DNA from 2 places in the Pseudomonas palmensis genome. Region 1 is predicted to be linked to the other one. Evidence: riboswitches for the same ligand, from Rfam matches in the RefSeq annotation. Region 1 holds a riboswitch; the other holds the start of a gene.
The links. A riboswitch is a leader RNA that binds a small molecule or an ion and turns the genes downstream of it on or off. The one in region 1 is predicted to bind thiamine pyrophosphate.
Positions count from the first base shown of each region.

Region 2: linked by a shared signal. The riboswitch ahead of thiC (phosphomethylpyrimidine synthase ThiC) and the one ahead of ACPRTJ_RS24680 (TenA family protein) in region 1 are both predicted to bind thiamine pyrophosphate.

Region 1 covers NZ_CP187958.1:5,350,922-5,354,835, forward strand. Annotated here, with positions in the region: gene ACPRTJ_RS24670 (M14 family metallopeptidase) at 1-229, opposite strand, end outside; gene ACPRTJ_RS24675 (TenA family protein) at 357-1,016, opposite strand; gene ACPRTJ_RS24680 (TenA family protein) at 1,020-1,670, opposite strand; TPP riboswitch at 1,703-1,818, opposite strand; gene ureG (urease accessory protein UreG) at 1,945-2,571, opposite strand; gene ACPRTJ_RS24690 (urease accessory protein UreF) at 2,582-3,256, opposite strand; gene ACPRTJ_RS24695 (HupE/UreJ family protein) at 3,256-3,801, opposite strand; gene ureE (urease accessory protein UreE) at 3,822-3,914, opposite strand, start outside.
Region 2 covers NZ_CP187958.1:1,733,737-1,737,650, reverse strand. Annotated here, with positions in the region: gene ACPRTJ_RS07910 (TolC family outer membrane protein) at 1-1,004, opposite strand, end outside; TPP riboswitch at 1,147-1,252, shown strand; gene thiC (phosphomethylpyrimidine synthase ThiC) at 1,399-3,279, shown strand; gene cytX (putative hydroxymethylpyrimidine transporter CytX) at 3,409-3,914, shown strand, end outside.

The DNA of each region.
Region 1 (3,914 bases):
CAAAGCCGGTGGCTTCGGCGACGGTGATCAGGGGGTTGCCGGCGGGCGCGATATAGCGGGTGCTGGTGAGGGTCTGCTCGAACATTGCCGGCAGAATGCGTTGCTTGGCGGCCTCGGGGTAGTCGCTGTCATCGATATAGGCCGGGGCGCCGGGCAAGGCCGCAAGGGCGGGCAGGCTGCCGAGCAGCAGCAAGGTGGCCAGCAGGGGCTGCGGGTGCAGGTAGTTCATGATGGGTCCTTATCATGCGTAAGCAGGCAACCTTAGCTGATAAGGGGCAATGTCACCGCGATGGGATGCCGGCGAAGCGCCGCGCGAGCGGCGCTCGGTGCCAGGAGCGCCGTTGCGCCACGCCGTTCTACCGCGCCGCCAACCCCATCTGCCAGAAATCCGCCTCCAGCCGCGACGCCTGGGCAAAGATCGCCACCAGCTCGGTGAAGCGCTGCTCGGTCATGCTGCGCGCCGCCAGCTCGTCCAGGTGCAGGCGCGCTGCAGCAGCCACGCCCTGATACCCCTCCCCGGCATACTCGCCAATCCACTCGCGGTACGGATGATCACCCAGCGCCGCCACCCCGTCGGGGCTCAGCGCCCGGCCGATCTCGGCGTAGCCGATCACACAGGGCGACAGCGCCACATGCAGGTCCAGCAAGTCGCCCGCCGCGCCGCAATCGAGCACGAAGCGCGTATAGGCCACGGTGGCCTGGTGCTCCGGCGCGGCCTCGATGTCAGCCTTGGACAAGCCCCAGCGCGCGCACAGGCGTACATGCAGGTCGGTCTCGTCCAGAATCGCCGCAAGCCCCGCCTGGGCGGCACGGATGTCCGAAGGCCGGCGGCTCTTGTACGCGGCCAGCGCCCAGGCCCGCGCGAACTGGATCAGGAACAGGTAATCCTGCACCAGGTAGGTACGAAACGCCGTTTCGGGCAAGCTGCCCTGGCCCATCTGGCGCACGAAGCTGTGGTCCACGTAACTGGCCCACTCGGTCGGTGCAGCAGCTTTCAAACGGTCGAAAATATCCATCGTTCACTCCCCCTGTGGGTACACGGCATCGAAAAACTCAAGCTCCAGCGCCACGGCACGCAAGAAGAAATCGGTGCTCAGCGCCTCTTCCTGGGGGCCCACACGGTCGAGTTCGGCGCCCAGGAACGCGACGAAGTCGGCGAAGGCCGGGTTGTCGTGCAAGGTGATCCACTCGGCGTGCACGAAGTTTTCCGGCAGCGGCCTGGGCGCCTTGAGCGCCCAGTCCAGGTACAGGCCCTCGGCCACGTTGAGCACCGCCAGCACTGCCGCATAGGATCGGGTGGCCGCCGCCTGGCGCATGATCGCCTTGAAGCCGGCCGTGGGCTGTGTGTCGGCCGGCGCGGTGCGTTGCGCCTCGCTCACGCCCAGTGCCTCAAAGGCGCGCAGGAAATAGGTGTTTTCATCGCTGGCGATCATGCCGGCGAAACGCGCCAGGCGCAGGCGCGCATCGAAGGTGTCGGCGGTGGCAATGGCCGCGCCGAGCAGGGTCAGGAAGCTGTCGATGAAGCGATGGTCCTGCACCAGGTAACGCACCATCACCGGGTCCGGCAGGCTGCCGTCGCACAGCTGGGTGACGAAACGGTGGCCGACGGCGGCCGACCAGGTGGGTTCGCTTTGTTTGCGCAGGTGTTCGGTGAAACGTGGGGCAGTCATGTAGCGGCCTCGCAGTGAGACCGGCAAAGAAGGCAGGCGCTAGATCCCATCCCTTCGCCGGCATGATCCGGATCAGGTTCGAAGGGTCACCGCGCTGCAGATGCCAGCGGTTTCTCAGCCCGTTGCCGGGGCTCCCCTTGGTGCGCACACTGTATACAGCGATGTGGGCAATGTGCAATGCGCAGGCACCGCATCGATGCCATCGCGGGTCAAGCCCGCTCCCACAGGAGCTGGCGCCGTCCTTGTGGGAGCGGGCTTGACCCGCGATAGGCATTCACACCGAAACCGGTTTCAACATCCCCCGCTCGACAATGAACCCGATCACCGCCTGCAAACCCTGCCCCGTCTTCAGGTTGCTGAACGTCCACGGCCGCTCGGGCCGCATGCGCCGGGTGTCCTTTTCCATGACCTCCAGCGACGCACCCACATAGGGCGCCAGGTCGATCTTGTTGATCACCAGAAAATCCGACTTGGTGATCCCCGGCCCGCCCTTGCGCGGGATCTTCTCGCCCTCGGCCACGTCGATCACGTAGATCGTCAGGTCGGCCAGCTCCGGGCTGAAGGTGGCACTCAGGTTGTCACCGCCACTCTCGACGAAGATCACTTCCAGGTTGCCGAACTTGCGCGCCAGATCCTCCACCGCCGCCAGGTTCATCGAGGCATCTTCACGGATCGCGGTATGCGGGCAGCCGCCGGTCTCCACGCCGACGATGCGCTCGGGTTCGAGCGCGCCGGCTTCGGTAAGGATGCGCTGGTCTTCCTTGGTGTAGATGTCGTTGGTGACCACGGCGATCTGGTAGTCATCGCGCATGGCCTTGCACAGCGCTTCGAGCAGCGCGGTCTTGCCGGAACCGACCGGGCCGCCGACACCGACGCGCAAGGGTTGCTGGTAGCTTTGCATGGCAGTTTCCTCAGGATCGGAACAATCGGGTGTATTGGGTTTCATGGCGGGCAGAGGCAATCGCCAGCAACGGCAGGCCGCCGCCCAGGTGTTCATCAGGTACGTCCAGCGCCCACTCCAGTACCGCAGGCAGCTCCTCGCACAACTCGCGCAGCAGGGTCTGGGCTGCCTGCTGACCGAACGGCACCAGCTTGACCCCGGCCATCACCGCCCCTTCCAGCCAGGCAAAGCCATGCCCCAGGGCCAGCTCACGCAGCGGGATCTGCCAGTGCACGGCCAGCCAGGCCATGCCGCCCAGCTGGCTCAGCTCGACGCTGCTGCGCCAGGCCGGCGCCTGACACAGCTGCCAGCCATCGAGCAGGCGCGCCAGGGCCTTGCCACGCTGGCGTTCCTCCAGGCGCAGCTCGGCGGTTTCGCGGTTGGCCAGCAAAAAGCTGCTCCAGTGGGCGAACGCATCGGCATCTTGCGCGCGGCACGCGCTGTACAGCCGTTGCAGCAGCGGCCAGTCGAGGTGGCCGAGGGTGTCGTGCAACTGCTCGCGCTGCCAGGCGCCAAAGCCGTCGGCCCCCGTCACCCAGCCCGCCTCCACCGCCCACTCCAGCCCCTGGGAATAGGTGAAGCCCCCCACCGGCAGGTTGGCGCTGACCAGTTGCAGCAGGCGCAGCAACTGCAGGTTGGCGCTCATCAGCCGGCCAGCACCAGGGCGGCACCGGCCAGCAGGCCGCCGCCACAGGCCTTCTGCAGCCCAGGGTGACGGCGCAACAGGCGCCCGGCGCCATAGCCTGCCAGCAGCAACAGGCCGCTGACCGCGACAAAGCCTGCGCTGAACACCCAGAACGCGCCCGGGCTGGCTTCGACGCCGTGGGCCCAGCCGTGAAACAGCGCGAACACCGGCATGACCAGCGCCAGCAGCACCTGGCGGCTGGGCAGCAGCAGCGCCGCGGCGGCCACCAGCAGCGAGCCGATGATCATGCTCTCCATGCCGATCACGCCCCCGAACAGATGGCCCATCAGCGCGCCGCCGAACATCGCCGCCAGCGTGGCCAGCGGCAGCGCCAGGGTGCGCCCGGTCAGGGCGGCCAGCACCCCGGTGCCCAGCAGCATCAGCAGGTGGTCAAGCCCGGTGAGCGGGTGCAGCAACCCGTCCTGCAGGGGGTTGCTGTCGTGGCCGGGGTGGGCGAACGCAGGGACGGCGATCAGCAGCAAGGCAAACGCGAGGGTCTTTTTCATCGTGCAACTCCATGTCGAAATCAGTGGGCGTGGCCAGGCACGCGAACAAAGGGGTGATCGTTGTGGCTGTGGCTGTGCGGCGCGCTCTGGTAGGCGCCGGCCTCGGGCTCGAA
Region 2 (3,914 bases), 2.2 Mb from region 1:
TCGCGCACCTGCGAGCTGGTCAGCCCGCCACTGTAGATCGGGATGTTCAGCTGCAGGCCGATGCTGGTCTGCTCCACGTCGCCGCGGTAGTTCTGGCCCGTCAGGTTGGGGTTGCTGAAGCCCAGGCTGTCGTTGTCACCCTTCTGGTAGCGCGCCACCGCGTCCACCGTCGGCGCGTGCCCGGCCTTGCGCTGGCGCAGGGTTTCCTCGGCCGCGTTGACCGCGTAGTTGGTGGCCTGCAGGTTCAGGTTCTGCTTTGCGGCGGTTTCTACCCAGGCCTTGGCGTCATTGGGCGTGGGTACCTGCACCGGCAGGGTGTGCACGATGCCCTGCACCGAGTTGTAGTCGCGGTTGGTCAGGGTCACCAGTGCCTCGAAGGCGTCGTCCACCTGGCGCTGCGCGACGATGCGGTTGGCGCGTGCGGTGTCGTAGCTGGCCTGGGACTGCAGCACGTCGGTCTTGTCCGACAGGCCTACATCGAAGCGCTCGTTGCTCTGGTCGAGCTGGCGCTTGAACGCGGCTTCTTCGGCCTTGGTCGAAGCCAGGGTGTCCTGGGCGCGCAGCACGGCGAAGTAGTTCTCGGCACTTTGCAGAATCAGGTTCTGTTCGGTGGCCGACAGCTCCAGCGCCGCCTGTTCGTTCACCGCTTCGGCTGCCTGCAACTGGAACCAGCGGTCGGCGCGGAAGATCGGCTGGGCCAGGGTGGCCTGCCAGGAGTTGCCGCTGCGGTTGGCGGTGATCGAGGGGTGATCGATCTTCGTACGGCTGTTCATCATCTCGGCGCCGGCCGAGAGGTTGGGCAGCAGGCCGGCACGGGCCTGGGGCACCACTTCCTTGCGGGCGCCGTAGTCGGCGCGGGCAGCGGCCAGGTCGGCGTTGTTGTTCACCGCTTCCTGATACACGCTGACCAGATCGGTGCGTACCGACAGGGGCGGTTCTGCTGCCCAGGCCATTCCGTTGGTAGCACACGACACGGCGAGGGCCAGTGAAAGTTTGCGCAGCATAGGGCAGTCCTTGAACGGTTGAGTATTTCTGAACCGATGAGTGTAGTTGCGCAGGCATTTTGCAACAATCCGCTATTTGCGCCTTTTATCATGCTTGTGCTTGGACTGTTGGCGTTTCGCGTCGCACCGGTCTATGCTGGGCGCGTTCTTGTCGGGGTGCCTTGCGTTGAGGCTGAGATCGGATAATTCCGGATCCCGTTGAACCTGATCAGGTTAGCGCCTGCGTAGGGAACAAGATTGCTCGTCTCCCGCGAGCCCTCTTGTGTCGGCTGCGGGATTGTCATTTCAGCTTTTTGGCTGGTGTGGCATCTTCCGTTTTCGGCACAGCACCAGCCCTGGTGCGCCCGTGCCTTTCAGGTTCACTCCGACTGCCAACCCGTCTGGAGAGCCTGTGATGAGCCAAAAACAAAAATACCCCGCGCACCTGAGTGAATCGGCCAAGGTCGACGAGCAGTCCGTGCAGCCGTTCACCCGTTCGCGCAAGATCTACGTGCAGGGCTCGCGCCCCGATATCCAGGTGCCGATGCGCGAAATCAGCCTGGACGACACCCCCACCGATTTCGGCGGCGAAGCCAACGCGCCGGTGCTGGTGTACGACACCTCCGGCCCCTACACCGATCCTACCGTGCAGATCGACGTGCGCAAGGGCCTGGGCGATGTGCGCTCGGCCTGGATCGACGCGCGCGGCGACACCGAGCGCCTGGCCGGGCTGTCCTCCAGTTTCGGCCAGATGCGCCTGAACGACGTGGAACTGACCAAGCTGCGCTTTGCCCACGTGCGCAACCCGCGCCGGGCCAAGGCCGGCGCCAACGTCAGCCAGATGCACTACGCGCGCCAGGGCATCATCACCGCCGAGATGGAGTACGTGGCCATCCGCGAGAACATGAAGCTGCAGGAGGCCCGCGCCGCCGGCCTGCTCGACCAGCAGCACGCCGGGCACAGCTTCGGCGCAAGCATCCCCAAGGAGATCACCGCCGAATTCGTGCGCGAGGAAGTCGCTCGCGGCCGCGCGATCATTCCGGCCAACATCAACCATGTGGAGCTGGAGCCGATGATCATCGGCCGCAATTTCCTGGTGAAGGTCAACGGCAACATCGGCAACAGCGCGCTGGGCTCCTCCATCGAGGAAGAAGTGGCCAAGCTGACCTGGGGCATCCGCTGGGGCTCGGACACGGTAATGGACCTGTCCACCGGCAAGCACATCCATGAAACCCGCGAGTGGATCATCCGCAACTCGCCGGTGCCGATCGGTACGGTGCCGATCTACCAGGCACTGGAGAAGGTCAACGGCGTGGCCGAGGACCTGACCTGGGAGCTGTTTCGCGACACCCTGATCGAACAGGCCGAGCAGGGCGTGGACTACTTCACCATCCATGCCGGCGTGCTGCTGCGCTACGTGCCGCTGACCGCCAAGCGCGTGACCGGCATCGTCAGCCGCGGCGGCTCGATCATGGCCAAGTGGTGCCTGGCGCATCACAAGGAAAACTTCCTCTACACCCATTTCGACGAAATCTGCGAAATCATGAAGGCCTACGACGTCAGCTTCTCGCTGGGCGACGGCCTGCGTCCGGGCTCGATCGCCGACGCCAACGACGCGGCGCAGTTCGGCGAGCTGGAGACCCTGGGCGAGCTGACCAAGATCGCCTGGAAGCATGACGTGCAGTGCATGATCGAAGGCCCCGGCCACGTGCCGATGCAGTTGATCAAGGAGAACATGGACAAGCAGCTCGAGTGCTGCGACGAGGCGCCGTTCTACACCCTGGGCCCGCTGACCACCGACATCGCGCCGGGGTACGACCACATCACCTCGGGCATCGGTGCGGCGATGATCGGCTGGTTCGGTTGCGCGATGCTTTGCTACGTGACGCCCAAGGAGCACCTGGGGCTGCCGAACAAGGACGACGTCAAGACCGGCATCATCACCTACAAGATCGCCGCGCACGCGGCGGACCTGGCCAAGGGGCACCCGGGCGCGCAGATCCGCGACAACGCCTTGAGCAAGGCGCGGTTCGAGTTCCGCTGGGAAGACCAGTTCAACCTGGGCCTGGACCCGGACACCGCACGCTCGTTCCACGACGAGACCCTGCCCAAGGATTCGGCCAAGGTCGCGCACTTCTGCTCGATGTGCGGGCCGAAGTTCTGCTCGATGAAGATCACCCAGGAAGTGCGTGAATACGCCGCCAACCAGCCGGTCGAGGTGGCGGTAGAAGAGGGCATGCGCGAGCAGGCCGAGCGGTTCCGCCAGGAAGGCAGCCAGTTGTACCAGAAGGTCTGAAAGCATCGCGGGTCAAGCCCGCTCCCACAGGTATGCCGCTGCCCTAGAGATCAGCGATACCCCGTGGGAGCGGGCTTGACCCGCGAAAGGGCCTTCCATCCAACCCACATTTCCTGCCGAGTCTTCATCGTGAGCACACCCAGCCACTACTCCCCCGATTCCCCCATTCCCGACAGCCAGCGCGTCTTCGGCGCGCGGGACCTGTTCTCCCTGTGGTTCTCCCTCGGCATCGGCCTGATGGTGCTGCAGACCGGCGCCTTGCTCGGCCCCGGCCTGGGCCTGTCCGGAGCGCTGCTGGCCATCACCCTCGGCACGCTGGTCGGCGTTCTGCTGCTGGCCGCCGCCGGCGTCATCGGCAGCGACACCGGCCTGTCGGCCATGGGCACCCTGCGCCTGAGCCTGGGCCGCCACGGCGTGGCGCTGCCGGCCATTCTCAACCTGCTGCAACTGGTTGGCTGGGGCGCGTTCGAAATCATCGTGATGCGCGACGCCGCCAGCCTGCTGGGTGCGCGGGCCTTCGGCGCCGACAGCCTGTGGGTCAGCCCGCTGCTGTGGGCACTGTGCTTCGGCGCCCTGGCCACCGCGCTGGCGGTGGCCGGCCCGCTGACCTTCGTGCGCCGCATTTTGCGCAAATG